3 regions of the Arthrobacter sp. BG3 genome follow, and region 1 is predicted to be linked to each of the others. Evidence: riboswitches for the same ligand, from Rfam matches in the RefSeq annotation. Region 1 holds a riboswitch; each other region holds the start of a gene.
The links. A riboswitch is a leader RNA that binds a small molecule or an ion and turns the genes downstream of it on or off. The one in region 1 is predicted to bind S-adenosylmethionine.
Positions count from the first base shown of each region.

Region 2: another riboswitch for S-adenosylmethionine. It lies ahead of AC1MFL_RS07205 (cobalamin-independent methionine synthase II family protein); the one in region 1 lies ahead of AC1MFL_RS10570 (DUF1737 domain-containing protein).
Region 3: another riboswitch for S-adenosylmethionine. It lies ahead of metX (homoserine O-acetyltransferase MetX); the one in region 1 lies ahead of AC1MFL_RS10570 (DUF1737 domain-containing protein).

Region 1 is NZ_CM155270.1:2,377,766-2,387,814, forward strand. Features, by position in the region: gene AC1MFL_RS10555 (glutamate--cysteine ligase 2) at 1-675, shown strand, start outside; gene AC1MFL_RS10560 (O-succinylhomoserine sulfhydrylase) at 775-1,983, opposite strand; gene AC1MFL_RS10565 (rhodanese-like domain-containing protein) at 1,984-2,403, opposite strand; gene AC1MFL_RS10570 (DUF1737 domain-containing protein) at 2,400-2,708, opposite strand; SAM riboswitch class IV at 2,722-2,836, opposite strand; gene AC1MFL_RS10575 (aminodeoxychorismate lyase) at 2,989-3,951, opposite strand; gene cls (cardiolipin synthase) at 4,045-5,520, shown strand; gene pabB (aminodeoxychorismate synthase component I) at 5,570-7,621, opposite strand; gene AC1MFL_RS10590 (low molecular weight protein-tyrosine-phosphatase) at 7,618-8,184, opposite strand; gene AC1MFL_RS10595 (hypothetical protein) at 8,291-8,443, shown strand; gene AC1MFL_RS10600 (MarR family winged helix-turn-helix transcriptional regulator) at 8,440-8,934, opposite strand; gene AC1MFL_RS10605 (SDR family NAD(P)-dependent oxidoreductase) at 9,224-10,049, shown strand, end outside.
Region 2 is NZ_CM155270.1:1,633,645-1,643,693, reverse strand. Features, by position in the region: gene fbaA (class II fructose-bisphosphate aldolase) at 1-884, shown strand, start outside; gene AC1MFL_RS07215 (DUF3151 domain-containing protein) at 887-1,315, shown strand; gene AC1MFL_RS07210 (uracil-DNA glycosylase family protein) at 1,458-2,090, opposite strand; gene AC1MFL_RS07205 (cobalamin-independent methionine synthase II family protein) at 2,264-3,472, opposite strand; SAM riboswitch class I at 3,485-3,589, opposite strand; gene AC1MFL_RS07200 (adenylosuccinate synthase) at 3,922-5,211, shown strand; gene AC1MFL_RS07195 (hypothetical protein) at 5,532-6,026, shown strand; gene AC1MFL_RS07190 (RNA polymerase sigma factor) at 6,115-6,663, shown strand; gene AC1MFL_RS07185 (hypothetical protein) at 6,660-7,379, shown strand; gene AC1MFL_RS07180 (CoA-binding protein) at 7,543-8,040, opposite strand; gene AC1MFL_RS07175 (O-acetylhomoserine aminocarboxypropyltransferase/cysteine synthase family protein) at 8,037-9,497, opposite strand; gene sfnG (dimethylsulfone monooxygenase SfnG) at 9,497-10,049, opposite strand, start outside.
Region 3 is NZ_CM155270.1:741,901-751,949, reverse strand. Features, by position in the region: gene AC1MFL_RS03425 (bifunctional o-acetylhomoserine/o-acetylserine sulfhydrylase) at 54-1,370, shown strand; SAM riboswitch class IV at 1,508-1,623, shown strand; gene metX (homoserine O-acetyltransferase MetX) at 1,635-2,822, shown strand; gene AC1MFL_RS03415 (MFS transporter) at 3,004-4,398, shown strand; gene AC1MFL_RS03410 (LysR family transcriptional regulator) at 4,578-5,477, opposite strand; gene mmsB (3-hydroxyisobutyrate dehydrogenase) at 5,677-6,579, shown strand; gene AC1MFL_RS03400 (CoA-acylating methylmalonate-semialdehyde dehydrogenase) at 6,688-8,172, shown strand; gene AC1MFL_RS03395 (hypothetical protein) at 8,289-8,831, opposite strand; gene AC1MFL_RS03390 (SGNH/GDSL hydrolase family protein) at 8,964-9,839, opposite strand; gene AC1MFL_RS03385 (alpha/beta hydrolase) at 9,910-10,049, shown strand, end outside.

The DNA of each region.
Region 1 (10,049 bases):
CCCTACTGGAACGGTGCGGAGACGGGGTTCGAAAGCTACCGGACGCAGGCGTGGAACCGCTGGCCTGGCTCGGGGCCGACGATGATTTTCGGCAGCCTGCCGGTGTACCGGCGGGTGGTGACCCGGCTGGTGGAAAGCGGCGTCCTGATGGACGAGGGAATGGTGTATTTCGACGCGCGGCTGTGCCGGCACCATCCCACCGTGGAGGTCCGGGTCGCCGACGTCTGCCTGCGGGCCGAGGACGCGGCGCTGATCGCCGTACTGGTGCGCGCCCTCGTGGAGTCGGCGTCCCGGGAATGGAACGACGGCGTGGATCCCGCCCCGGTCCCGACGCTGCTGCTGCGGATGGCCGCGTGGCAGGCCAGCAACTGCGGGCTGCGCGGTCAGCTGCTGGACTTCGGAACCTTCACCCCGGCCCCGGCCGCGGAGGTGGTCCACGCGCTGGTCGACTTCGTGGCCCCCGTGCTCGAGGAGCAGGGCGAGCTGGAAATGGTGCGCGCGGGCGTCGGCCGGATCCTGGCGGAGGGCACCGGTTCGCAGCTGCAGCGCCAGCCTTTCCGCTCCGGCGGGCTGGCTGCCGTCGTCGAACGGGCCGTCGAAGTGACCATGCGGGGAGCCGCCATCGGCGGCCCGGCGGACGAGGGCTCGTCCCTCGGCCGGGTCCGCCGCGGCTGAGCCCGCCCCGTTCACCGGGCGGCCGCCTGACCACCAGCGGGACGGCCCGGAGCCGGGCGTAGCCCGGCAGCGCCGGCCCGGACCCTGGACAGGGGGTGTCTAGACCTGCTTGAGGGCCTGGGCGAGGTCGCGGGTCAGGTCCCCGAGGTCCTCAAGGCCCACCGAGAGGCGCACGACGCCGTCGCTCAGCCCGATCGCCGCGCGCCCTTCGGGCCCCATGGCGCGGTGCGTCGTGGTCGCGGGGTGGGTGATGAGGGACTTCGAATCGCCCAGGTTGTTGGAGATGTCGATGATCCGCAGCGCATCCAGCAGCACAAAGGCGGCCTCCTTCGCCGAACGCCCGGCGGACGGGGAGAGCTCGAAGGTCAGCACGGTGCCGCCGGCCTTCATCTGCCGGGCGGCCAGCTCGAACTGCGGATGGGACGGCAGCAGGGGGTACCTGACCCAGCTGACCGCCGGCTGCGCCTCGAGCCATTCGGCCAGCCGCAGCGCGGAGGCGGACGAATGGTTCACCCGCAGGGCCATGGTCTCCAGCCCCTTGGTCAGCACCCACGCGTTGAACGCCGAGAGCGCCGGGCCGGTGTGGCGCATCAGCTGCTTGACCGGGCCCCCGATGAACTCCTTGGTGCCCAGGATCGCGCCGCCCAGCACCCGGCCCTGGCCGTCGATGTGCTTGGTGCCGGAGTAGACGATCACGTCCGCGCCGAGGTCCCCGCAGCGCTGCAGCAGGGGAGTGGCAAAGACATTGTCGACGACGACGGTCGCCCCGGCCGCGTGCGCGAGTTCGCTGACCGCCGCGATGTCCACGATTTCCTGCATCGGGTTCGACGGCGACTCGAAGAAGACCGCCGTCGTCGGCTGCGAGAGCGCAGACCGCCACTGCTCCAGGTCCGGGCCGTCCACGAAGACCGCCTCGACACCCCAGCGGGGGAGGATCTCGTTGAGGATCACGAAGCAGGAACCGAAGAGCGAGCGGGCCGCGACCACCCGGTCGCCGGCGGCCAGCAGGGCACCGAGCGCGGTGAAGACCGCGGACATGCCCGAGGCCGTGGCAAAACATGCCTCGGTGCCTTCGAGCAGCCGGAGCCGCTCCTGGAAGGTGGCCACCGAGGGGTTTCCGTAGCGGGAGTACACAAAGCGTTCGTCCTCGCCCGTGAAGGCGCGCTCTGCGGCGGCCGCGGATTCGTAGACGAAGCCGGAGTTCAGGAAGATCGGCTCGGACGTTTCCTGGAAGCCGGTGCGGTCGAGGCCGCCGCGGACGGCCTGGGTATCGGCGCTCCAGCCGGCGGCGTCAGGGTTGAAGGTCACTTAGTGCTTTCCAAGGTTGGTGGGCAGGCCGCGGTTCTTCCAGCCATTGACCGTGCGTTCGCCGTGGCGGTCCGGATCGCCTTCAAAGCCCTCGAGGACGTTGTAGGAGACGAAACCGGCCTCCGTCGCGGCGACCGCAGCGGCGATGGACCGCGCGCCCGACCGGCACAGGAACACCAGTTCGGCGCCGTCAGCGCCGGCCGCCTGCTGCTTCAGCTGCTCAACGAACTCCGAATTGGGGATGCCGCCGGCAAGATTCCACTGGATGAAAAGCGGGCCGGTGCCCTTGCCACCCGCGGCTGCCGTGTCCGGGACGCCGATGTGGGCCCATTCGCCCTCAGTGCGGACGTCCACCAGGATGGCTCCGTCCGCGAGCTTGGCCCAGGCCTCCTGCGGGCTGAGGTCACCGGCGTAGCTCACGCGTGGCCCTCGCCGTCGAAGTCAAGATCATCCACGGCGTTGGCGACGGCGGCATCTGCGCTGGCGATCGCCGCCGGCAGCACGACGGCCTGGGCCACGATGACGCTGCTGCCGTTGAACGTGGCGGCCGGGCTGCCGTGCAGCACGTAGCCGTCGGCGAGGGCGGCGGAGACGCGCTCGCAGAAGGCCCGGTCATCGGGGCCGGTAAAGAGTCTGTACGCCAGTTTTTCCTCGGCGGCACCGGGGACTGCGGGGGACGGGGCGGGTGCTGTACTGGGGACAGCGGGGGCGGACGCGTCAGGCACGACGGATCTCCTTCTTTCACGCTTGCAGCTCGAATGGTCGATATGCCGAGTATTCACCTGAGGCACCCCGCCGCGAAAGGGAGGGTTGCCGACCGGCCAGTCAGGGCTTGGCGCCGGGTCTCATTACTCACCAAAAACGTAACACCTGCGGCGCCGGCCGGCAGAGCCGCCGTCGTCATGTTAAGTAACGGGCCCCACCAACGCGGGGTCACTTAGCGCCCGTCCGGGGCCGCGGGACGGGCGTTAAGTGACCCCGCGTTGCTGTGTGGGGGTGGGGAGGCTACTCGATTGTGGCGTAGAGCGCGTTGAGTTCCGCGGTGAGCTGGCGGCGCAGTTCCGGGGTGCCGATTTCCTTGCCGTCGATGTGGTTGACGGGCGCCAGCAGCCGGATGCTGGAGATCAGCCAAACGGCGTCGGCGTCATACAGGTCACGGGGCTCCAGCGGCCCGTAGCCCAGCTCCCAGCCGGCGGCCTTGGCTGCGGTGAACAGGGCACCCTGCGAGGTGCCGGGCAGGATCCCGCTGTCGAGTTGCGGCGTGATGAGCCGCCGGACGGTGCGGACCCCGCCGGCCCCGTCGTCGGAGGTTTCCAGGTGCGCGAGCAGAACGGTCGACGTCGGACCCTCCAGGACCCGGCCGTCCGCGGAGGTGAAGATGACGTCGTCGGCGCCCTGGCTGCGCGCGTACCGGAGCGCGGCCATGTTGACCGCATAGGAAAGGGTCTTGGCGCCCATCAGCAGCCACGGTGCCCGCTCCCCGACTTCGCTGTCGTAGCCGCGGTCCAGCAGGATGACGTCGATCCCGGTCTCACGTTGGCGCCGCCCGGCCGGGCCGGGGGCGGAGGCCTGGACCCAGCAGGTGGGCGTGGGGGCACCTTCGACGCCGCGGGTCACGAGCAGCTTGACGACGAGTTCGTCGTCCCCGGTGGCCTCGCCGCCGGGCACATGCTGGCGCCGGTATTCGCTGATGGCCGTGGCGATGGCCCGGCGCCAGACGTCCTCCGCCGGGATGCCCAGCTCCAGCAGCCGGGCGGACCCGGCCAGCCGGTTCAGGTGCGCCTGGAGCTTGCGGGGCTGCCCGCCCACCGCCAGCAGCGACTCGAAGACACCGTCGCCGCGGGTGGCGCCCTGGTCCGTCGCCATCAGCTGGGGCTTGGTGGCATCTGCCAGCCTGCCGTCGTCGAAGGCAGGATCCAGGAAGACCAGCACCGGGGTGGGGGCGGGGACGGCGGCAGGAGAAGTCATGGCTTCAGCTTAGTGCGGCGTGCCACGGGATAGGATTTGACGGTTGCCCGTTCCGGAACTGTTCCGCGGGTCTGGAGCTTGAGGGGTTCGCCTGTGCTGTGGCCATTTTCGCTGGCGGAATCACTTCCGTCCTGGCTGATCCTGATTCTGACCGTGGTCGACCTCGCCATCCGGGTGCTGGCCCTCGGCATCATCCCCGGAAACCGCCGTCCCACCACGGCCATGGCCTGGCTGTTGATCATTTTCTTCGTCCCGGCCTTGGGCCTGGTCCTCTTCCTGCTCTTCGGCAACTTCCGCCTCTCCCGCAAGCGCCGCGCGCAGCAGGAGGCGGTGAACATCCGGGTCCGCGCCGGGACCTCGGACCTGGCGATGCTGGAGAGCCGCTACGAGGGCCCGGAATGGGTGTTGTCTGCCGGGGAACTGAACAAGACCCTGGGCTCGCTGCCGATGGTGGACGGCAACCACGTGGAGCTCCTGCCCGGCTACCCGGACTCGATCAAGGCGATGGCCGCCGCCGTCCGTGAAGCCGAGTCGTTCGTCAACGCCGAGTTCTACATCATGAGCTCGGACCACATCACGGACGATCTGCTGACCGCGATGGAGGAGGCCGCCGAGCGCGGCGTCGAAGTCCGCCTCCTGTTCGACCATCTGGGGACCCTGCGCATCAAGGGCTACCGCAAGCTGATCGCCCGGCTCAAGGCCAGCAAGATCCACTGGCGGCCCATGCTGCCGCTGAACCCGCTGCAGGGGCAGTGGCGCCGGCCGGACCTGCGCAACCACCGCAAGATCATGGTGATCGACGGCGAGGTCGCCTTCACCGGTTCGCAGAACCTGATTGAGCCCTCCTACAACAACCCGCGGCACCGCAAGATCGGCCGCGAATGGGTCGAGCTGATGGCCTGCCTCCGCGGGCCGATCGTCACCACGCTCAACGTTGTGTTCGCCACCGACTGGCTCAGCGAGACCGACGAATCCCTCGAGGGCCAGCTCGCGCACCGGCCTGAACTGCACGCCGGCAACGTCACGGCGCAGGTGGTGCCCAGCGGCCCCGGATTCATCACCGAAAACAACCTGCGGCTCTTCAACACGCTGATTTACTCGGCGCAGCGCAAACTCTCGATCTGCAGCCCGTACTTCGTCCCGGATGATTCCCTGCTGTATGCGGTGACGACGGCGGCGCAGCGCGGCGTCGACGTCGAACTCTTCGTCTCGGAAAAGGGCGACCAGTTCCTGGTCCACCACGCCCAGCAGTCCTTCTACGAGGCGCTGCTGGAAGCCGGGGTGCGGATCTACCTGTACAAGGCGCCCTTTGTACTGCACGCCAAGCATTTCACCATCGACGACGAAGTGGCCGTGCTCGGCTCCAGCAACATGGACATGCGCTCCTTCTCGCTGAACCTGGAGGTCTCGGTGATGCTGCTGGGTGAGGACATCGTGCGGCGGATCAGCGCTGTGGAGGACAACTACCGGGAGATTTCGCGCGAATTGACGCTCGAGGACTGGATGAAACGTCCAATGGGCGTCAAATACGTGGACAACGTCGCACGGCTGACGGCCACCCTGCAGTAGCCGCGGCGGCGCCGGAGCCGCGCCGGGACGGGCCGGGCCGGCGCCGACGTCAGGCGGGCGGAAACTCCGCGCCCAGCGCCGAGAGGACGCCGAAAGCCTTGGTCCGGATCTCCTCGTACTCCTCCTGCGGCGAGGAATCCGCCGTGATCGCCCCGCCGACGCCGAGGCTGAGGCCGGCGCCGCCGCCGGCCTGCTCGGTGCGCACGAGGGTCCGGATCGCGACGGCCAGGTCGGTCGCGCCGTTGAGCGAGAAATAGCCGATCGCACCGGAGTACACCCCCCGCGGGGCGCCCTCGAGCCGGTCCAGGATGGCCATGGTGCTGACCTTTGGCGCACCGGTCATGGAGCCGGCGGGGAAGCAGGCGGCGACGGCCTCAGCCCTGGGCATGCCCGGCCTGAGCCGGGCATCGATGGTGCTCACCATCTGGTGCACCGTGGCGTAGCTTTCGATCGCGCAGAGCCGGCTGACCGACACCGAGCCGGGCACGGCGAAGTGGCTGAGATCGTTGCGCAGCAGGTCCACGATCATGATGTTCTCGGCGCGGTCCTTCGGCGAGGACTCAAGCTCGTGCCGCAGCAGCGCGTCCCGTACAGGATCCGCATCCCGGTGCCGGGTGCCCTTGATCGGCTCGGCGCGCATCCCGCCGTCGGCCGCGATCCGCAGGAAACGCTCCGGCGAGGTGCTCGCCACGGTGAGGTCCCCGAAGCGCAGATAGCTGGCGAACGGGGCCGGGTTCCGCCTGCGCAGAGCCAGATAGGACCGCCACGGGTCCAGGGCGGCGGCGGGAAGTTGCGCCGTCAGCGCGGTGGTCAAACAGACCTCGTAGGTGTTTCCCTCGGCGATCTGGTGCTGGGCCTCGGTGATTTTGGACTTGTAGGCGACTTCCGAGTCCCGTGCGGCGAAGTCCAGGGCTGCAGGACCGGGTGCGGACAGTCCGACGCCGACGCCGGCCGCCGCTGTCTGCCCGCCAGCTGCCCGGACGACGGCGGTGCGGGCCGCCGCCAGCCAGCCCCCGGCGTCCGCGGTGTCCAGCGCCAGCAACCAGACCGTGCGCTCCACATGGTCCAGCACCACGGCGCGTCCGGCAAAAAGCAGGCAGGCATCCGGGGTTTCGGCTGTGACGTCGCTGCCGCCGGTCTCGCGTTTGAGTTCGTAGCCCAAGTAACCGAGCCAGCCCAGGGTGAACTCGCAGGGGTAGCCTTCGGGGCCGCGGAGCGCCCGGCGCCCCCAGACTCCGTCGAGCCAGCGGAAGAACGGCCCTTCAGTCCGGACGCTGGCGTTGCCGACGCTTACGTGGGTTCTGCCCGAACTGTGCCGGACGGACTGGCCGAACGGGCCGCCGTCGTCCGCGAGGATGCTGAAGCGGCTCCGTTCCGCGGCCACGTGGCCGCCGGCGTCCATCGAGGAGTCCAGCCATACGGCCCTGGCGGAGCGGCCGAAGAGGGACTCGAACAGCCGGGCCGGGTCCGGGGCGGCGTCGATCCGTTCGGCGCGGAGCTGAAGCCCGTGGCGGGCGGCAAGCTCCGGGAGCAGCGCCGGGGACAGTGCGGGCAGGTATTGCAGGGCCTGCAGCACTTCCGCCGGAGCGGCGCCGTCGGCAAGGTTGAGCACCCGGACGTCGGCCCGGGCGGGAACGTCGTCGCCGGCCAGCCACTCCTGCTCCTGGGCGGCCCACTGGTCCCAATAGGGTTCGTAGTTTTCACCGTCGCGGGCCAGGGCCCGGTTGCGCCGGTCTGGTTCGGGCGAATCGGCCCAGATCACCGCGGACAGGAAGGGGCGGGCGGCCTCGGCTCCGGCGCCCACGCCCTCCACCAGGACGATTTCGGCCGGCTGGGTTGTGCGGACGTCGCCGTCGTAGTGCGCCTTCCAGTCCCAGCTGACCCATTCGGCCGGCTCGCCGCGGTGCAGCGGGGCCAGAACCGTGGTGGCGTAGCGTTCGATGCCGGCCGCGAGCCCGTTCCAGCCAGGGTAGATGTCCTCCAAGTGGAAGAGCGAAACCTTGTGGTGCTCGCGGAGCCGTGCCGCCAGTTCGATCGCCAGAGTGGTCTTGCCGGCGCCGGACCGTCCGTCGATGGCGATGATGACGGGTGCTGGACTCATGAAATAGAGCGTACCCGCCGCCCTGCCGTGTGCGGTTGCCCGTCCGCCCGTCCGCGCTGGGAGAGCTCCGCCCGGACGTGCGCCACGATCCCGGGAAGTGCGGCGTGGATCAGGTTCCAGGTGAGGTCGAAGTCCGCGTGGCCGCCGTACCAGGGGTCTTCTATGCCCTGGTCAAGGGGGTCCTTGCCCGCGACGGCGGGATCGAAGCTGCGCAGCATCCGGATCTTGGACAGCGACCCGCGGTCCGGCGCCGCCTGCTGCAGCCAGCCGAAGTGGTCCACGTCCAGGGCCAGGATGAGTTCGCGGGTTTGGAACCACTCTGCCCGCCATTCGCGTGCCACGTGGCTGTCCGAGGCGATGCTGTGGGCAGTGAGCTTGCGCGCGGCCCGCGGATCAATCGGGCGGCCCGCCTCGTAGGCCGTGGTTCCGGCGGAATCCACCACGGCGCCGGTCAGGCCCTCCGCGGTGAGGGCCTCCGCCAGCATCAGTTCGGCCATCGGCGACCGGCAGATGTTCCCGGTGCAGACCGCGATGATCCGGTACTGGCTCGACGTTGAGGTCATAGTGCAAGCATGGATCATGCGGGTCCTCTTGGCTAGCTCCGGGGGTGCGAGTATTACAACGTTGTCATACTTGTATTTCGATCTGTCATAATGTCCGGCCGGGCCCTTGCTCGACACCAGCGGCCACGTGATCGGCATCAACACCATGGTTGCCGCGTCCACTGCGCAAACCTCGGTCAACGGGATCAGTTTTGCCATTGCTGCGGACGCGGTGGAATCCCTGCTCCCGAGCCTCCGTGCGGGCGGCTGGGTGAACTAACTGTCTGCGGGATTCCCGGACCAGACCGCCTTGCGGAGAATGGACCGCAGGGACGCCACTTCCTCGCCGGTAAGCATTTCCAGCTGGCGCGATTCCGCGGCCTGGGTTGCCTTCTGGGCGGCAGCGTGGAGTGCGCGGCCCCCCTTGGTGGCGGCCACCAGTTTCTGCCGCCGGTCCGAGACTCCCGGCTTTCTTTCGACCAGGCCGCGCTGTTCCAGTTCGTCAATGAGGGCGACGATCTGGCTGGGGTCAAGGCTGAGAAACTCGGCCAGTTCGCGCTGGGTGGGTCCCAGGTCGCCGCAGGCCAGCGCCAGAACGGAGTAAGACCGCTCTTTCAGCCCGAACTCCGCAAGGGCTGCGTTGTTGAGCACGCTGCCGGCGGCGTGCAGCTTGGCCAGAAGGAAGCCGATATCGGTGCTGATGCTTGATTCCGCAAGTCGCGCTGAAGCCCCGCCGGAGCTTTCGGTGGCGTTGTTTACCTGTTGTGTCATGGTGCCTTTCGGGCGGGTAGCCAGCCGGTCGTTGAATTATTCAATGATCCCACGCGTGAAACGGCGGCGAAAGGCGTGACCCGGTGCGGCGAGGGTGGCGGGTGGCACTTCCCTGCTCAGGGCGGTGAGCGCGCGAAGAAGGCCCAGGCCGCGGGTGCATATTGGATGCATAAATAAATGATTGACATTTTCAAGGATTAAGTTTCTAATTGAAGCAGTCAAGGGAGACGTGGATCACACCGCAGGCTCCCGGAGATAACCGCCGCAAGGCGCAGTGCAAAGGAGCAGCATGAGCCTGTCAGGGAAAGTAGCAATCGTCACCGGAAGCGGCCGCGGCCTGGGCCTGGCATACGCTCGGGAACTCGCCCGCCAGGGCGCCGCCGTCGTCATCAATGACGTGGATGCAGAGGTGGCCGCCGAAGCGGTCCGGACGATCGGGGCCGACGGCGGCCGCGCCGTCGCCGTCGTCGCTCCGGTGGGCAGCTCCGAGGTTGCCAAACTGCTCGTGCAGACAGCCGTCAAGGAGTTCGGCCGGCTCGACATCCTCGTCACCAACGCCGGCATCCTGCGGGACAAATCCCTGCTGAAGATGACGGACGAGGACTTCGACGCCGTGATTAACGTCCATCTCAAGGGAACCTTCACCTGCGCCCGTGAAGCGTTCGCCTACTTCAAGGAAAACGGCATCGCCGGGCGCATCATCACCATCGGCTCGCCCACCGGCCAGCGCGGCAACTTCGGCCAGACCAACTACGCCGCGGCCAAGGCCGGGATCGTCGGCATGGTCCGCACGTGGGCGCTGGAAATGAAGAAGGCCGGGGTGACCGCCAACGCAGTGATCCCGGTGGCCGCCACCGCCATGACCAAGACTGTCCCGTACTTCCAGAAGGCGGTCGAAGCGGACGAGCGCGGCGAGGCCATGCCGGCCTTTTTCCGGCACGATCTGGGTTTCGGAACCGCTGACGACGTCGCGGGACTGGTCGCGTTCCTCGCCTCCGATGAGGCGGCCGGCATTACCGGGCAGGCGATCGGTGCCGGCGGTGACCGCCTGCAGCTCTGGACCCACCCCGAGGCTGCGGCCACCGAGTACCGCGAAGGCGGCTGGGGCTACCAGG
Region 2 (10,049 bases), 740 kb from region 1:
CCGACGGCATCGTCCAGGTCTCCACCGGCGGCGCCGCCTACTGGTCCGGCGCCTCCACCAAGGACATGGTTGCCGGCTCTCTCGGCTTCGCCGCGTTCGCCCGCGAAGTCGCCAAGAACTACGGCGTCAACGTCGCCCTGCACACGGACCACTGCCCGAAGGACAAGCTCGAGGGCTTCGTCCTGCCGCTGCTGGCAGCCTCCGAGGCCGAGGTCAAGGCCGGCCGCAACCCGCTCTTCAACTCCCACATGTGGGACGGTTCCGCCGAGACCCTGCCGGAGAACCTGCGGATCGCCCGGGAACTGCTGGAGCGCACCGCTGCCGCCCGGATGATCCTCGAGGTCGAGATCGGCACCGTCGGCGGCGAGGAAGACGGCGTCGAGAACGCCATCAACGAGAAGCTGTACACGACCGTCGAGGACGCCCTGGCCACCATCGAAGCCCTCGGCTCCGGCGAGAACGGCCGCTACATCACGGCGCTGACCTTCGGCAACGTGCACGGCGTCTACAAGCCCGGCGGCGTCAAGCTCCGCCCGGAGATCCTCAAGGACATCCAGGAGCAGGTCGGCGCCAAGATCGGCAAGGCCAACCCGTTCGACCTGGTCTTCCACGGCGGCTCCGGCTCGTCCGAAAAGGAGATCGCCGACGCGGTCTCCTACGGCGTGATCAAGATGAACATCGACACTGACACCCAGTACGCCTACACCCGCCCGGTGGTGGACCACATGTTCCGCAACTACGACGGCGTGCTGAAGGTCGACGGCGAAGTCGGCAACAAGAAGCTCTACGATCCCCGCGTCTGGGGCGCCTCCGCCGAAGCCGGCCTCGCGGCCCGCGTCGTCGAGGCTGCCCAGCAGCTCGGCTCCACCGGCAAGACGTTCTAAGGATGTCGGACGAGTTCCGCAAGAACCTGATGGGCCCTGAGCCCACGCTCCTGCCTGCCGAGACCGAGGTCTACGCAGCACTGGACGCGGGCCAGGAAGCCCTGGACCTAGTGGAAAAGAACCCGACCTCCTCGCTGCTCTGGGCCGTGCTGGCCGAGGAAGCGTGGAAAGAGGGCCGGACCATCGACTCCTACGCCTACTCCCGCGTCGGCTACCACCGCGGCCTGGACTCGCTGCGCCGCAACGGCTGGCGCGGCTTCGGGCCCATCCCGTGGGAGCACGAACCCAACCGCGGCTTCCTGCGCGCCCTGTATTCACTGGGCCGCGCCTCCGCGGCCATCAGCGAGGCCGAGGAACCGGAGCGGATCGAGAAGTTCCTCAAGGACTCCGATCCCGCCGCCAAGGCAGCCATCGAAGCCGAGAACCGCTAACCAACCACAACGCGGGGTCACTTACGGTCCATTCCACACCCTGGGATGGACCGTAAGTGACCCCGCGTTGCTGGTTAAAGTGCGACGGCGGGCGTCCACCGGAAGGTGGGCGCCCGCCGTCGTCGACGCGGGTGGGTGCGGACTAGCTGGTCTTGGCCAGACCGGTGCGCGCCATGGCGTCCGCGTAGACGGTGCCCATTTCTTCGAGGTACTGCTCCTGGCGGGCAGGGGTGCCGGCGAAGGCGCGGCCGCTGAGCGAGCGGACCTTGTAGGTCTTGAGGCCGCGGCGCCAGATCATCGGCACCTCGGTCTTGAGGAGCAGGTTAGCGAGGCGGTTGGCTTCGGTTCCGTGGGCCACGATCACTGAGGCGCGGGGCACGACGGCGAGAAACTTCAGCAGCGGCTTCAGGCCGGCGGAAATCTGGTCCGGCGTGAACTTGCCGTTCGGCTCGCCCGGGACGTACCAGGGGTGCACGTTCCACGGCATCACGAACTCCGGGCGCAGGCCCAGCTTCCACTGGACGCCGAGCAGGCGGGTGGCGGCTTCTTCGTCGCCGGCGGTGATGAAACCTGACTCGTCCTCGGTTCCGATGTTGGAGAAGAGGCTGATGATGCGGCACTCGTCAACGTCGTGCATCGGGTCTACATACGGGACATTCATGCCAGCTTTGGTTGCCTGCAGCGTGTCGCACAGCTCGTTGACGGCCGCGACGCTAGGTTCGTAGCGGCGGCTCAGAAGCTGTTCGCGGGAATTTTCAGTGGCCAAGGCTGTCATATATTGCTGAGTCTCCTGCGGGTTTTGGTGAAGCTGCCAGACCGTACGTGGGCACGCCGAGCACCGGGGCACGTTAAGTACGGTGTGGTTTGAAAATGTGGTGTGGACCGATTCCTGGTCGATCCTTACTAGTCTATCAAGCCCCGCGAAATGCCGTTCCCGCGGAGCGGCCGCTACCAGAGCCGCGCGGTGGCGCGGCGGGCGCCCTCTCCCAAGGATTCCAGCTTGGCAAAGGCAATTTGGGGGTGCACCCGGCCGCCCAGACCGCAATCTGTGGATGCAATCACATTTTCCCGGCCCACCAGTTCGGCGAAGCGTACGATCCGGTCAGCCACCAGGTCCGGGTGCTCGACGACGTTGGTGGCGTGGGAAACGACGCCGGGGATGATGACTTTTCCGTCGGGGAGCTTGGTGTCCTCCCAGACGCGCCATTCATGCTCGTGGCGGACGTTGGCGGCCTCGAAGGAGTAGCCGCCCGCATTGATCTGCAGGACGGAACCGACAATGTCCGCGAACGGGATGTCCGTGGTGTGCGGGCCGTGCCAGGAACCCCAGCAGACGTGCAGCCGGATCTGGTCCTGCGGCAGGTCGCGGAGCGCCCAGTTGGTCGCCTCAACCCTGAGCTGGATGAATTTGAGATAGTCGGCCAGGCTCGGTTCCGGGTTGATCTGGTCCCAGCTTTCGGCCAGCGACGGATCGTCCAGCTGGACCGTGAGCCCGGCGTCGATGATGGCCTTGTACTCCTCCCGCATGGCGTCGGCGCAGGCGTAGAGGAGTTCCTCATCCGTCTTGTAGTACTCGTTGGCGACGCGGGCGCAGGAGCCCGGGGACAGCGAGGCGACGAAGCCCTCGGCCAGGCCGGCGGCGGCCAGGCCGGTCCTGAGGTTGGCGATGTCCGAGCCCACAAGGTCCTGCCCGGTGTAGCTCAGCGGGCCGGCGATTTTCGGCTGGGTGACACTTTTGCGGTGCGCCAGGATTCCGGAGGACGGGTCGTTGTAGGCCTCGTTGAACTTCTGCCGGTCGCGCCGGTCCGGGAAGGAGGTCAGCACGATGTTGCCGGGTGTGGAGCGGTGCACTGCAGCGTCAGCCCAGCGGTCCACATCCGTCGGCTCGAGGCCGCCGAGCCGGCTGAAGGAGTAGTTCCACCAGGCGCCATAGTCCACCGAGCTGGACATCGTGTGCCCATATTCGCCGTCGTTGGGGATATCAATGCCGAGGTCTTTCTGGCGCCGGACGATGTCCACCACGGACGTTTCCAGCAGGTCCAGGAACTCGGGGGTGATGCCTTCTGTTTCCTTGGCCTCGTTCGCCGCGATGAGCTCGGGGGTGCGGGGCAATGAGCCTGCATGGGTGGCGCGGATATGGTCGGTGTTCTGCTGCATGGGGGCGCTTCCTTTCCATCGGTCCTGGCGGTAGCACCTTGGCCGTCACAGTGCTGCGTACGGGCAGGGTTGCTGCGGCGTCAACGGTCCAGGTCCCTCGGCCGCTCGGGATGGTCACCTCCCACCTAATTCGACCGGGCGCCCCCGCGCAAGCCCATCCGGCGAAGTTCCGCGTGCTGGACACCGGGTCCCGGCCCAGCCGCCCCGCCTCCTCCCGGCCCAGCCGCCCCCGCCAGGTCCCCGCGCAGCCGGCGGGAAGTCCATTGGATGGTCAAATGAGTCGACGCCACCGCGATCGGCTAAACTTGGGTGGTAAGAGCCCCGGACTCTGGCGTTGATGGTAAGAGCACAGCGGTAGATCCGGGGCGTTCTCATGAACGGCGCTGAGCTCCGGTGACCACCCTGGTGAATCACACGGACTTTGGCCCGAACGAATGGGGGAGGATCCCATGCCAGCAATCGTGATCGTCGGAGCCCAATGGGGCGACGAAGGCAAAGGTAAGGCCACTGACCTGCTTGGTGGCCGAGTCGACTACGTCGTCAAGCCCAACGGCGGCAACAATGCCGGGCACACCGTCGTCGTAGGCGGTGAGAAGTATGAGCTCAAGCTCCTTCCGGCCGGCATCCTGAGCCCCAACGCGGTTCCGATTATCGGCAACGGCTGCGTGGTGAACCTCGAGGCGCTGTTCCAGGAGATCGACGGCCTGGAAGCCCGCGGCGCCGACACCTCCAAGCTGCGGGTCTCCGCCAACGCCCACCTCGTGGCGCCCTACCACCAGGTCCTGGACAAGGTCACCGAGCGGTTCCTCGGCAGCCGCGCCATCGGCACCACCGGCCGCGGGATCGGCCCGGCCTACATGGACAAGGTGGCCCGCCTCGGCATCCGGGTCCAGGACGTCTTTGACGCCTCCATCCTGCGCCAGAAGGTCGAAGGCTCGCTGCGCCAGAAGAACGAACTGCTGGTGAAGGTCTACAACCGCCGGGACATCGAGGTGGACGAGATCGTGGAGTACTTCCTGTCCTTCGCCGAGCGCCTCCGCCCGCTGGTCATCGACAGCACTTTTGTCCTGAACACCGCCCTGGACGAGGGCAAGGTGGTCCTCATGGAGGGCGGCCAGGCCACGTTCCTCGACGTTGACCACGGCACCTACCCCTTCGTGACCTCCTCGAACCCGACCGCCGGCGGCGCCTCCGTGGGCTCGGGCATCGGCCCCACCCGGATCTCGCGCTCCATCGGCATCATCAAGGCCTACACCACCCGTGTAGGCGCAGGACCGTTCCCCACGGAACTGTTCGATGAGATGGGCATGTACCTGCAGAAGACCGGCGGGGAGTTCGGCGTCAACACCGGCCGGCCGCGCCGCTGCGGCTGGTACGACGCCGTGCTGGCGCGCCACGCCTCCCGCGTCAACGGCTTCACCGACTACTTCGTCACCAAGCTGGACGTGCTCACGGGCATCGAGCAGATCCCGGTCTGCGTGGCCTACGACGTTGATGGCGTCCGGCACGACGAAATGCCGATGACGCAGACCGAGTTCCACCACGCCAAGCCGATCTTCGAGTACTTCGAAGGCTGGACTGAGGACATCACCGGTGCCCGCACCCTGGAAGACCTCCCGGAGAACGCCAAGAACTACGTGCTGGCACTCGAGAAGCTCTCCGGCACGCGGTTCTCCGCGATCGGTGTCGGCCCGGACCGCGACCAGACGATCGTGATCAACGATCTGATCAATGACTGATACTGACTGACGCATTCATCGCGGCGCCCGACGGCGGCGGGTCACCTGGAAGGGTGGCCCGCCGCCGTTGCTCGTCCCGAGGAAAAAGAAACTTCCGATCGGTGCGTAACCTTTCGGGGCACCCCAGCGATTACTCCTTTGTAAGCGCCGCCGGAGCATGGACCCCCCACCAGGTTTCCGGCCGGTCTTCCACTGTAAGTGCAGGCCGGCGCATGCCCCCAAGCTGCGCCGGCCGGCCTTTCACTGAACGCGCGGGCTGCTGCCAGCCTCCATCGGGCCGCAGCCGGCTTTCACCCAAAACCAAAGGATGTACGTTTCTTATGAAGAGTGTTAGCAAGACCACCAAGATTGCTGTCGGCGCCGCTATTCTCGCCGTCGGAGGGTTCTCCGGCATCGGCCTGGCCAACGCGGCCCAGGTTTCGAACACCCAGCAGGCTGAAGTGAGCCCCGCTACGCCCGCCGTCCCGGCAACCCCTGCGGTCCCGGCGACGCCCGACCTTCCCTCCCAGCCGGCCGTCCCCGCCGTCCCGGCATCCCCGTCCGTTGACGACTCCGCCGAGGGCGACGTCAGCGTTGAGGGCACCGAAGGATCCGCAGAGGGCTCCCTCGAAGCTGACAAGGATGGCGCTTCCGTCGACGGTGCCGCCAATGCCAAGGGCGCAGCCGAGGCCAAGGCGCACGCCGGCGTGACCGTCGCCGTTCCTGCCGTCCCCGCTGTCCCCGGCGCCAAGGATGTCCCCGCCGTTCCGGCTACCCCGGCCGTCCCCGCCGTCCCGGCCCTGCCGTCGGACGAGAAGCCTGAGATCAACAAGTAGGCAGTACACGCCTCCTCGGAGGCACCCGGGGGTGCGGCCGCTAGACTTGCCCAGGCCGCACCCCAGCAGTAACCGGAAGGACAGCCTCTTGGCAGAACAGCTAAGCGATGACGAATTGTCAGCAGCATTCGCTGGCGAGCCGTCAGGATTCAACGCTGTCTACACGGTCATTTCACCCGCCGTCCTCGGCTACTTCCGGGCCCGCGGAGTGGACGACGCCGAAGCGCTCACCCAGGACGTCTTCGTCGATGTCCTGCCGAAACTGGCCAAGGTCACCGGCGGCCACAACGGTTTGCGGACCTTCATTTTCTCCGTCGCCCACGCGCGGCTGGTCGACCATCACCGCCGGGCAGAACGCACGCCTTACCTGGCCGAATACGACCCCCGTGATGACACCCGGTACGCCCCTTCCGCCGAGGACGAGGTCCTCGGCTCGCTGGGCGGCGTGACAGATTCCCTTTCCCGGCTCAATGAGGAGCAGCGGGCAGTACTGGTCCTGCGGATCGTCGCGGACCTATCCATCGAACAGGTGGCCGGCATCATGGACAAGTCGCCGGGCGCCATCAAACAGCTTCAACGACGCGGGCTCAGTGCCCTGCGCGAACTCGTCACCGAAAAGGACCACGCAGCATCATGACCGGAACCCGCGAACCCCAGCAGGATGGCGGCATCCAGGCGATGCTCCGTGATTCCGGCCTCGAAGCAGCCGCCGAGCTCCGCAGCTCACTCGAAGAGCTCCGCGCGCTGGTCCCTGACGAGGCCCCCGCGCCCCGCGCCGATCTCGCGGCGCTGCTGGCCGCCGGCAGCTATGGTTCCGCCGCCTCCGCGCCGGATTCCGTCGACGAAACTCTTCCGGCTGGCGTCACGAGCCTGGCCGAGCACCGCGGCCGGAAGCGCAGGCTCGCAATCGTCGGTGGCGCCGTGCTGGGTGCAATGACTCTTGGGGCGGGCGCCGTGGCCGCCTCCAGCGGGAACTTCGGCGAGACGTTCAGCCATTCTGTGGGCACCATCTTCCAGACCGCCGACAAGATGCCCGATACGGCCCCGCGGCCTGCCCGCCCGTCACCGGCGGACGTCCCGGCAGCCCCCGCGCCTACGTCGAACGCAACGGGCGCCGCCACTCCGCCGCCAGCTGAAACTCCGGGGGCTCCCGGAGCCTCTGCTGCGGTTCCAGCGAAGCCCGGCACCCCTGCCAGTCCGCCTGCTGTGGGCCATACCGGATTCCTTCCGACGCCGCCCCACCGCCCGGTCACACCGGGGACCCCCGCACTCCCCATCCCGAGCGGGGGCAAGGGTCTTCCCACGGAGCCGGCTCTTCCCGGCGTGCTCCCGGCACTCCCCGGCCAGCCCTAGTCCGGCCAGCCCTAGTCCTGCCAGCCCTAGTCCGGCCAGCCCGCGGAAGTCGACGTCGCGGGAAACGCCCGAACTCGCCGAAACAAAACGGCGAGTCCGGGCGTTTCCCGCGAATTCGGCGCCCTGAGCTGCGGGAGACGGGCGTCCGGACCCGGCAGAGGCGCTAGGCCAGGACCTGCCGCTTGGAGGAAATGACCCCTGTGTCGAAGCCGGCCAGGTGCAGGCCGCCGTGGAAGCGGGCATGCTCAATCTTCACGCAGCGATCCATCACGACGTCGAGTCCGGCAGCTTCCGCTTCCTTCGCGACATCCTCGTGCCAGGAGCCCAACTGCAGCCACAGCGTCTTGGCGCCGGCCGCGATGGCTTCTTCCAGGACACCCGGCAGGTCGTCGTGCTTGCGGAACACGTCCACGATGTCCGGGCTTTCCGGCAGCTCCGCCAGTGAGGCGTAGGTCGGCTGGCCCAGGATCTCCTTCACCACAGGGTTCACGAAATACACCTTGTAGCGCGTGGAGGACTGCAGGTACGTCGCCACAAAGTAGCTCGCCCGGGACGGCTTGTCCGAGGCACCAACAATCGCGATTGATTTCGCCTGCCTTAGCAGGTTCAGCCGCTCCGGAGCGGACGGCCCGGCCCAGGTCCGGGTCTCTTCGCTGCTCATGACAATGCTCCGATCGTGCTGCTGTCGGCCTCTGATGTGTCCGCGGAAGCGGCGCATCGCGCCGCCGAGGAACGAGGCGGTGAAGAGACCGGCTCGGGGTCCCCGGAGGAGCTTGCGAGTCCGGGGGAAGCCGGGAACGCTAAGCCGCGGGCGGACGCATCCGAGGCACCGTCCTCCGACGCCATGTCCAGCGCCTGGTCCAGGTCCCAGAGGATGTCCTCGATGTCCTCCAGCCCGATCGAGATCCGGATCAGGTCCTCGGGGATACCGGCGGACTCGAGCTGTTCGGGGCTGAGCTGCTGGTGGGTCGTGGAGCCGGGGTGGATCACGAGGGTCCGTGAGTCGCCGACGTTGGCCAGGTGCGAGGCCAGCTGCAGGGACTCGATGAACTTCTGCCCGGCGGCGCGGCCTCCCTTCACACCGAAGGAGAACACCGAGCCCGGCCCCAGCGGCAGGTACTTCCTGGCCCGTTCGAAGTGCGGGTGCGAGGGCAGCCCGGAGAAGTTCACGTACGCCACGCGCTCGTCCGCCTCGAGCCATTCCGCCACGGCCTGGGCGTTCTTGAGGTGTTCGTCCAGGCGCTGCGGCAGGGTCTCGACGCCCTGCAGCAGCTGGAAGGCGGACATCGGCGAGAGTGCAGGCCCGATGTCGCGCAGCTGCTCGCAGCGGAGCTTGGTCAGGAAGCCGTATTCACCGAAGTTCCCCCACCAGGAGACGTTGCCGTAGGAGGCCACCGGTTCGGTCATGGTGGGGAACTTGCCGTTGCCCCAGTCGAAGCGGCCGCTTTCGACAATGACGCCGCCGAGGGTGGTGCCGTGCCCGCCGAGGAACTTGGTGGCCGAATGGATCACGATGTCGGCCCCGTGCTCGATCGGCCGCACGAGGTACGGGGTGCTCAAGGTGGCGTCGACGACGAGGGGGATGCCGGCGTCGTGCGCTACCTTGGCCAGGCCCTCAAGGTCCTGGACTTCCGAGGACGGGTTGGCCACCACCTCAACGAAAATCGCTTTGGTGTTCTCCCGGACCGCGGCGGCGTAGTCGGCCGGGTCGGTGCCGGGAACGAAGGTGGTGTCCACCCCGAAGCGGCGCAGCGTGACGTCCAGCTGCGTGACGGTCCCGCCGTAGAGCTGGGAGGCCGCGACGATGTGGTCGCCGGACTGGGTGAGTGCAGCGAAGGTGATGAACTCCGCGGCCATGCCCGAGGAGGTGGCCACAGCGCCGATGCCGCCCTCGAGGGAGGCAATGCGTTCCTCGAACGCGGCGACCGTGGGGTTGCCGATCCGGGAGTAGATGTTGCCGTACTTCTGCAGCGCGAAGAGGTTGGCGGCGTCCTGGGTGTCCTTGAACACGAAGGACGTGGTCTGGTAGATCGGCACGGCGCGGGCGCCGTGCTCGGCATCGGGGGTGCCTCCGGCGTGCAGGGCGCGGGTGCGGAATCCGAATTTGCGGTCAGCCATTACGCGTTCACCAGCCCGGTGGTTGAGCTGGCCGAAACCGCCGCGGCGCCGGACAGGTCCAGTTCCGTGCCGTTCCTGCGTGCGAGGTCCGCTTCCAGTTCGCGGACGATCGGCAGGATGTCCGCACCGAACGCCGCGACTTCCTCCTGGAAGTGCAGGTAGCCGGTGAGGAACAGGTTCACGCCGATCTTCTTGTATTCCACGATCCTCTCCGCGATCTGCTCCGGGGTGCCGATCAGCTGGGTCTTGAAGCCGTCGTTGTACTGCACCAGATCCTCGAAGCTGGAGTCGGCCCACATGCCCTTGCCGTCCTTCGTGGACGGCCCGGCTTCCTGGACAGCCGCGCGGAAACCCTCGACGGCGGGCTTGTGCGCCTTCGCCACGATCTCGCGGAGGGTGTCGCGGGCTTCCTTCTCGGAATCGCGGGCGATCACGAAGCCGTTCAGGCCAAACCTCGGAGAGGATAAAGCGGAGGGGAGCGCAGCCCCGGTGCCGCGGCCCGTTGCGCCGGCAGCGGCAACGACGCCGGCGATGTTCTCCTTGAAGCCTTCG
Region 3 (10,049 bases), 1.6 Mb from region 1:
GGGCCAACGGGGTCCGGGGTTGTCTGTGCCCAGTCCCTAAAAGGAGCCTCCAGATGTCCAATGCCTGGTCTTTCGAAACCCGCCAGATCCATGCCGGCCAGGAGCCGGACAGCGCCACCGGCGCCCGCTCGCTGCCGATCTACCAGACGACGTCGTTCGTCTTCCCCAGCGCGGAAAGCGCCGCCAACCGCTTCGCCCTTGCCGAACTGGCTCCCATCTACACCCGGATCGGCAACCCCACCCAGGACGCCGTCGAACAGCGGGTGGCCAGCCTGGAGGGCGGACTCGCGGCGCTGCTGCTGAGCTCCGGCCAGGCCGCGGAGACCTTCGCGATCCTCAACGTCGCCGAGGCCGGTGACCACGTGGTGGCCAGCCCCAGCCTCTACGGCGGCACCTACAACCTGCTCGCGCACACCCTAAAGAAGTTCGGCATCACCGTCACCTTCGTGGAGGACCCGGACAACCTGGCCCAGTGGCGTGACGCCGTGCAGCCGAACACCAAGCTGTTCTTCGGCGAAGTGGTCTCCAACCCCCGCCAGGACGTGCTGGACATCGAGGGCATCTCGCAGGTTGCGCACGAGGCCGGCGTCCCGCTGATCGTGGACAACACCCTCTCCACCCCCTTCCTGATCCGGCCGATCGAGTGGGGTGCGGACATCGTGGTGCACTCCGCCACCAAGTACCTTGGCGGCCACGGCGCCGCGATCGCGGGCGTGATCGTGGACTCCGGCAACTTCGACTTCGGCAAGGACCCGGAGCGTTTCCCCGGCTTCAACACCCCGGACCCCACCTACAACGGCCTGGTGTACGCCCGGGACCTCGGCGCGGACGGTGCCCTCGGCGCCAACCTCTCCTACATCCTCAAGGCGCGCGTCCAGTTGCTGCGTGACCTCGGCTCGGCGGTGTCCCCGTTCAACGCCTTCCTCATCGCCCAGGGCATCGAGACCCTGAGCCTGCGCATGGAGCGGCACGTCGCCAACGCCATCAGGGTGGCCGAATGGCTCGAGGCGAGGGACGACGTCGAATCCGTCGCCTACGCGGGGCTGCCCTCCAGCCCCTGGTACGAGCGCGGCCGCAAGTACGGCCCGAAGGGGACCGGCGCCGTCGTGTCCTTCAATCTCGCCGGCGGAGCCGAGGCCGGAAAGCGCTTCGTTGACGCCCTCGAGCTGCACTCGCACGTGGCGAACATCGGCGACGTGCGCTCCCTCGTCATCCACCCGGCGTCGACCACGCACAGCCAGCTCTCCCCGGAGCAGCAGGCCGTTGCCGGCGTGAATCCCGGCCTGGTGCGGCTCTCGGTGGGCCTGGAGCACATCGACGACATCCTCGCCGACCTTGACGCCGGATTCCGCGCGGCCAAGACCGCCTGAGCGCCCCGACGCCCGGCGCCCCCGGCCGCACTGCCGGGCGCCGGGGTGTCGGGGCCGGCGCGCTGGTTTGACCCGGGGAGTCATACGGGCGTCACAATCTTCGCCACCGGGGCGCCGCATTTCGTACACTCAGTGAAGGTCATGAGTGCCAGCGACAGCCCCGGCTTGCTGGCCGGCAACCCTCCTTTTGCGGCGGGGTGCCCCGGGTGAAGACCTGGCCTGCCGGTCAGCTGTCGGCGGGCAAGCGCGAAGTTAGGTCCTCAGATGACGATTGCCGTCACCCGCCAGGGTGCACCTGTAAGCAAAACCTCCCACGCCGATGCCTCCGCCCCAGGTGGTCCGGACGCCGCTGACCCGGGCGGCACTGTCCCGGATGGTACGGTCCGGTACCTCCGGATCGGCGACCTGGAGCTCGAGTCCGGCGCCCGGCTGCCTGACGTCACCCTCGGCTACGAGACGTGGGGGACGCTCAACGCGGACCGCTCCAACGCCGTGCTGATCGAGCACGCGCTGACGGGGGATACCCACGTCACGCGGGGCGCCACCGAGGAGCCGGGCTGGTGGGAGCAGCTCGCCGGTCCCGGCGCGCCGGTGGACACGGACAAGTACTTCGTCGTCTCGATCAATATCCTTGGCGGCTGCTACGGCTCCACGGGCCCCTCGTCGACGGCGCCGGACGGAAAGCCCTGGGGCTCACGGTTCCCGCTTGTCACGCTCCGGGACACGACCGAAGCCGAAGCACGACTGGCGGACGCCCTGGGCGTCCGCAGCTGGTACGCCGTGCTGGGGGGGTCCCTGGGTGGGGCGCGTGCCCTGGAATGGGCCGTCAGCTACCCGGAACGGGTCCAGCGCTGCGCCGTGATTTCGGTCGGAGCCAGCAGCACCGCCGAACAGATTGCCTTCGCCCAGGCCCAGACGCTGGCCATCCGGCAGGACCCGAACTTCAACGGCGGGGACTACTACGGCGGACCCGAACCGGAAGCCGGGCTGGCCCTGGCCCGGCGGATAGCGCACATCACCTACCGCTCGGCGGCAGAGCTAGACGGACGCTTCGGCCGGAACGCCCAGGCCTCCGAGGCCCCGCTGGAAGCCGGATCCCTCGCCGGGCGCGGCCGCTACCAGGTGGAGAGCTACCTCGACCACCAGGGCAACAAACTGGTCCGCCGCTTCGACGCCAACAGCTACATCGCCATCACCGAGGCGCTCATGAGCCACGACATCTGCCGGGGCCGCGGCGCCCTCACAGAGGCCCTGGCTCCGGCCACCGCGGCGTTCCTGGTGGCGGCCGTCGACTCGGACCGGCTGTACTTCCCGGCCCAGTCCCACGCGCTCGCCGATGCCCTGCCGGGCGAGGTTGCGGTGCACACCATCCAGGCGCCGATCGGGCACGACGGCTTCCTGACCGAGATCGGCCAGCTCAACGACCAGCTCCGGCAGCACTTCTTCGGCTAGTCCTGCGGCCTGAAACGGCGTCCCGTGTGCATTTTTGCAGATGCCCCCTGCACTAATGGCCGTTGAGGCCCGCTCCGGATGGGACCATACTCGTGGGTAATGGTGCCGCGTGTCTTACATCACAGGCGCCCTCCTCCCGAATGGTCCATAGGGTGTCGACGGAGACACCGAAGGAGTCACAATGAGTACGGAAAACGCGGCCGCGAGGCGCGCAGAAGAGCCGGACGTCAAATCGTCCGGCCTGAAGAAGGTAGTTGCGGCCTCCATGGCCGGCACCGTCGTCGAATGGTATGAGTTCTTCCTCTATGCCTCCGCGGCCACCCTTGTTTTCGGCAAGGCCTTCTTCCCCAATTCGGGGACCGAGCTGGACGGCATCCTCGCCGCCTTCCTCACCTACGCTGTTGGCTTCATCGCCCGCCCGATCGGCGGCATCGTCTTTGGCCACTTCGGCGACAAGTTCGGCCGCAAGCAGCTGCTGCAGCTGAGCATCATCCTGGTCGGCGTTTCCACCTTCCTCATGGGCTGCCTGCCCACCTTCGCGCAGATCGGTTACTGGGCTCCGGCGCTGCTGGTCTTCCTGCGCTTCGCCCAGGGCTTCGCCGTCGGCGGTGAATGGGGCGGCGCCGTCCTGCTCGTCGCCGAGCACAGCCCCAACAAGTCCCGCGGCTTCTGGGCCAGCTGGCCGCAGTCGGCCGTACCGCTGGGCAACCTCCTGGCCACCGCGGTGCTGTTCGGCCTCTCCGCGCTGCTTTCCTCCGCGGACTTCCTGTCCTGGGGCTGGCGTGTGGCGTTCTGGCTCTCCGCCGTGATCGTACTCGTGGGCTACTACATCCGCACCAAGGTCAGCGACGCCCCCATCTTCCTGGAGGCCCGCAAAGAGGTCGACGCCGGCCACAAGGGCTACGGCGTCAAGGAAGTTTTCCGCCGCTACCCCCGCGGTGTCTTCACCGCCATGGGCCTGCGCTTCGCGGAGAACATCCTTTACTACCTCGTGGTCACGTTCTCCATCACCTACCTCAAGACAGTGGTCCACACCGACACCTCACGGATCCTGCTCCTGCTGCTCATCGCGCACTTCATCCACTTCTGCGTGGTGCCGATGGTCGGCCGCATGTCCGACCACTTCGGCCGCAAGCCCGTCTATATGGCCGGTGCCGTCCTGGGCGCCACTTGGGGCTTCTTCGCGTTCCCGATGATGGACACCGGGAACGATTTCATCATCCTGGCCGCCGTCACCATCGGCCTGCTCTTCCACGCCCTGATGTACGCCGGCCAGCCGGCCATCATGGCTGAAATGTTCCCCACCCGGATGCGCTACTCCGGCGTCTCCCTGGGCTACCAGGTCACCTCGATCGTCGCCGGCTCGCTGGCCCCGATCATCGCCGTCGCCCTGCTGAGCCAGTTCAAATCCTCCACCCCGGTGGCGATCTACCTGCTCGGCGCCTGCCTGGTCACGATGGTGGCCGTGTTCTTCCTCAAGGAAACCCGCGGAGTCTCGCTGCACGACGTCGACGCCGCCGACGCCCAGGGCACCGCCGACCTCCTTGCCGCAAGCAAGGTAGCAGTCAAGAAATAGCAGTCAAGAAGTAACTGGCAATATCCACCCGCTACGAATCATTAGCGGATGAGCGACAGCCCGGGTCCCTGCAGTGCGGGGACCCGGGCTGTCGCTGTTAGGGTGGCCCAGCCCGGCGGGACGGCCCAGCCCGGCGGGACGGCCCATCCCGGCGGGACGGCCCAGCCGGCGTGTTCGGCTCAGCCCGCGAGGACATCCTGGCGTTCGGAGATCTCCGTCCGGACCGCCCCGAGCACCGCCTGCACCGGGGCCGAACGCAGCGATTCGGCGCGTGCCGCCGCCCAGATCGGGAGCTGCCGCTGGAAGTCGTCCGGCAGCACGGGCACGAAATTGGGGTCGCCGACGGCCAGGAAGTTGGGCAGCAGGCCGATCCCTGCACCCCGCCGGACAGCCTCGAGCTGGGCAAAGATGCTCGTGGCCTGGAAGCTGGAGCGGGGGACGGGAAGCTGGGTGGAGCGGTGGCCGAGCTCGGCGACCTGCAGTGCGGACTCCACGTAAGAGACAAAACCGTGCTGCCGGACGTCGTCGAGCGTCGCCGGCAGGCCATGCTCCCGGGCGTACTGCGGACTGGCGTACAGCCGGAGGAAGTAGTTGGACAGGAAGATGGTCTGCGCGTTGCTAACGTCCAGATTGCCCACCACCACCTCGAGATCAACCCCGGACCGGTTCTGGCTGACCTTGCGGGTGGCGCTGAGCATTTCAACGTTCAGCAGCGGGTGGCCCCGCTGCAGCCGGACCAGCGCCGGGGCGACGAACTCGGCGCCGAAGCCGTCGGGGGTGCTGATCCGGACCAGCCCCGACAGCACATCTTCGGACCGGGCGATCCGGTTCGTGAGTGCCCCGAGGGTGCCCTCGATCGCTTCGGCGGCTGCCACGGCCTCGTTGCCAAGGTCCGTCAGCTCCCAGCCGTGCGGGCTCCGTTCCAGCGTCCGGCCGCCCAGCTGTTTGTCCAGCGCCAGGATCCGGCGGGAGATGGTGGTGTGGGTCGTGCCGAGGGCTTCCGCCACCGCATTGAACCTGCCCAGCCGGGCCACGGTCAGCAGGATGAGCAGGTCGTCCGGACTCGGAAGCCGCCGCAAGTCCACAATGACTCCTCTGAAATCAGGTATGTGCATCCATGCACATACCATCTGTAGTTTTTTCCCTTGATTGCACTGTAGCAGGGTGTGATGCTTGACCCGGAGAGTCCGGCGGAACGGCCGGACCACAGGCAGCACACAAGCCGCCGCAAAGCAGCACCCACAGCACTACGCGCAGCAAAGCAAAGGAGCTTACGCCATGGCAGTTATCGCTTGGATCGGACTGGGGAACATGGGCGGGTCCATGTCTGTGAATCTCGCCAAATCCGGCCACGATGTCCGCGGGTTCGACCTCAACGCCGAGGCCGTCGCCGCCGCGGAAGCAGGCGGAGTAAAGCCTGCAGCAAGCATCGCCGACGCCGTCGACGGTGCGGACGTCGTCTTCACCATGCTCCCCAAGGGCGAGCACGCCCGCGCTGTTTACCTTGGCGAGGACGGCGTCCTGGCCCACGCGGACACCCGGACCCTGCTGGTGGACTCCTCCACGATCGACATCGCCTCCGCCCAGGCCCTACACGACGCCGCGGCTGCCGCCGGCTTCCGCTTTGTCGACGCCCCGGTCTCGGGCGGCATGAGCGGCGCGAAGGCCGCCACCTTGACCTTTATGATCGGCGGCGAAGCCGGCGCCGTGGCCGAGGCCACCGAGTACATCAAGCCGATGGCCGCCAACATCATCCCCACTGGCGGCGCCACCACCGGCCAGGCCGCAAAGATCTGCAACAACCTCATGCTTTTCATCAACCTGGCCTCCACCGCGGAAGGCGCCGTCCTCGCGGACCGGCTCGGGTTGGACAAGCAGGTCTTCTGGGACATCGCATCCGTCTCCTCCGGCGACAGCTGGGCGCTGCGCACCTGGTACCCGGTAGCCGGCGTGGTCCCCACCGCGGCCTCCAACAACGACTTCGCCCCGACCTTCACCACCGAGCTGGCCAACAAGGACATCGGACTCGCCATCAGCGCGGCACGCGACACCGGCACCCCGCTGGAAATCGGCGAGCACGTCCAGCAGCTCTTCCAGCGCCTCATCGACTCCGGCAACGCCGGCATGGACTGCTCCGCGATCGTCAAGCTGGTCGACGGCACCCTGGACACCGGCAAGTAGGCACCTCCCAGCCAACGCGGCCGGGCAAACGCAGCCACGCAACGGCCCTGCGCAGGCAAACGCCGCGCACCGCTGCCCACAACAGCTCCCCACGAAAGAGAACCCCCCATGGAACGCATCCCGCACTTCATCAACGGCGCCCTGATTTCCGACGCCGAGCGCTACGGCCCCGTCTTCAACCCGGCCACCGGCGAGCAGGAAAAGGAAGTTGCCCTCGCCTCCGCCGACCGTGTCGAGGAGGCCATCCGTGCCGCCCGCGCGGCCCTGCCCGGCTGGCGCGCCACCAGCCTCGGCAAGCGCACCAACATTTTCTTCAAGGTCCGCGAACTGCTGCTGCAGCGCCGGCCCGAGCTGGCCGCCCTGCTGACCAGCGAACACGGCAAGGTCCTCTCCGACGCCGAGGGCGAGATCACCCGCGGCCTGGAGAATATCGAATTCGCCACCGGCCTGTCCCACGCCCTCAAGGGTGAGCGCTCCGAGCAGGTGGCCGGCGGCGTCGACGTCCACTCGGTGCGCCAGCCGGTCGGGGTGGTCGCCTGCATCACGCCGTTCAACTTCCCGGCCATGGTGCCGCTGTGGATGATCGGCAGCGCCCTGGCCTGCGGCAACACCGTGCTGCTCAAGCCGAGCGAAAAGGACCCGTCCTCGGCCGTCTTCATCGCCCAGGTCTTCGCCGAGGCTGGCCTCCCCGCCGGTGTCCTCAACGTCGTCCATGGTGACAAGGAAGCCGTCGACGTGCTCCTGGAACACCCGGACGTCAAGGCCATCAGCTTCGTCGGTTCGACGCCGATTGCCCAGTCCATCTACAAGCGCGCCGCCGACCACGGCAAGCGCGTCCAGGCCCTGGGCGGCGCCAAGAACCACATGGTGGTCCTGCCGGACGCGGACCTGAACATGGCCGCCGACGCGGCTGTCTCCGCCGCCTACGGATCCGCCGGCGAGCGCTGCATGGCCGTCAGCGTCCTGGTCGCGGTCGGGAACATCGCCGATGAACTCGTCGGCGCTATCACCACCCGGATGGGGACCCTGAAGATCGGCCCCGGCACGGACCCCTCATCCCAGATGGGCCCGCTCATCACCGCCGCGCACCGGGACAAGGTCGCCTCCTATGTCGCCGGCGCGGCCAGCGAGGGGGCCACCGTGGTGGTGGACGGCCGGGAGCAGAAGTTCGATTCCAACGGCTTCTTCATCGGCGTCAGCCTGGTTGACCACGTCAAGCCCGGCATGAAGGTCTACGACGACGAGATCTTCGGCCCGGTCCTCTCCGTGGTCCGCGTCGAAACCTACGCCGACGCCGTCAGGCTCGTCAACGACAACGAGTTCGGCAACGGCGTGGCGATCTTTACCCGCGACGGCGGCGCCGCACGGCAGTTTGAGTTCGACGTCGAGGCCGGCATGGTGGGCGTCAACGTGCCGATCCCGGTTCCGGTGGGGAGCTTCTCCTTCGGCGGCTGGAAGAACTCGCTCTTCGGCGACACCCACATGTACGGCCCCGAGAGCATCCGCTTCTACACCCGCGGCAAGGTCGTCACCACCCGCTGGCCGGATCCGTCCACCTCGGTGATCGACCTCGGCTTCCCCCAGGTCGACTGACCCCCACAACCCCGCCCGCCCAACAAACAACGCGGGGTCACTTACAGCCCATCCGTGACCGGATTATGGGCGGTACGTGACCCCGCGTTGTTTGTGGTGGCGGTGGTTTGGGGGAGTTAGCCCTTCATGATCTCCGCGCGCTGGGCCATGTAATTCTCCATGGTGAGCTCGCCGTCGCTGTACCGCTGGTCCAGTTCCGCGAGCTTGCGTGCACGGAAGCCCTGCGGGGCCGACGGCGGCGGGGGCACCGCCGGGGCAGAGGGCTGCTGTGCGGCCTGCGGCTGGAAAGCCTGGGGCCGGTTGCCGGGGTATCCCGGACTGTCTTCGTAAGGGACCGGGGGCTGCTGGCCGGGGTACGACTGGCCCGGGTACGGCTGGCCCGGGTACGGCTGGTTCGCCGGCGGCGCGGGCTGCTGGGGCGCCCCCAGCTCGCCGAATGCCCCGTAATAGTCCCGCTGGGTGAACCCGTCGCGCGGCTGCTTGTTCTGCTGGCCCGGGTATCCGGCCCCGCCGCCGGGAGGGTTGCCGGGGAACTGTCCGAACTGGTCCGGGACGCCGCCTTGGTTCTGGTTCCGCCCGCGCACCGACTTCTTGTAGTAGCGCATCGCCATCGGGATCAGGAATGACAAAACGATGATCCAAAAGAACAGACTGTTCACGGTACCGTGCCTCTCAGGAAGTGTCCTCCCAGCTTAACGCCCGCACCCCGCCCGTCGTGCCCTGTTCCGTGGCGTCCCCACCGTGCACCCCCGGGACACGTGCCCTGGGTCCGGGCGGCCCGGTGAGGACGTTCAGGGGCGCACGGGCTCTTCGGCGCCGGGCGGCCCCTCGCCCGAGCCCAGCGGCATCCCGGGGCCGAAGACCGGCCCCGGGAGGGGACGCTTGGCCGTGACGCCGTCGCCGGAGGACCGGTTCCGTAGCCGGCGGACCACCCACGGCACGAAGTATTCGCGCGCCCACACCAGATCGCCGGACCGCGCCTGGCGCCAGCTGCGCTGCGGCAGGGGTTTGGGGGAGAGGGGTTCCAGGGTGTGCTCGACGTTGAGGGAGTCCAGGACCATGGCCGCGATGGTGTGGTGGCCCAGCGGCGAGAAGTGCAGCCGGTCCGCATCCCACATCTGCGGATCGTTCAGCTGCCGCAGGGACCACATGTCCGCAATGACGGCGTCGTGGCGTGCCGCGACGGTGCGGAGGTTCTCGTTGTAGATGGCCACCTTGCTGCGCACCCGGCCCAGCACGGACGAGCCGGTGTCGGGGCCGTTGAAGAGGACCACCGTGGCGCCGGCCAGAGTGAGGATCTGCACCACCGAGTCCAGTTTTTCGGCCAGGGCATCCGGATCCCCGCCGGGGCGGATCAGGTCGTTTCCGCCGGCCGACAGCGTCACGAGGTCGGGCCGGAGGGACAGGCAGTGGGCCAGCTGCTGGTCCACGATCTGCTGCAGGAGGCGGCCCCGGACGGCGAGGTTGGCGTAGGCAAAGTCCTCGTGGCCGCGGCTGAGCTCCTCGGCCACCCGGTCCGCCCAGCCACGGTGGCCGCCAGGACTCGCAGGCTCGGGGTCACCGATGCCCTCCGTGAAGGAGTCCCCCATGGCCACATAGCGGGTCCAGGGGTGGGTGACGGCGTTCTCCGGCGCATTCTCCATGGCTTCTGTTTCGCTCACCTTCATATCGTGCACTCTTCGTGCAAAGCTACGCCACCGTAGGTTGTTACTTCCGGGTAACTGTAAGAATGGAGCCATGACTCACGCCGCCTTCCCCGCCCCCGTTGTTTTATGGTCCAAGCCCGAGGAGGAGCGCGGCGGCAAGCCGCTGCTGCTCCTGTTGCACGGCTATGGCGCCAACGAAGAGGATCTCCTGAGCCTGGCGGACGTGCTGCC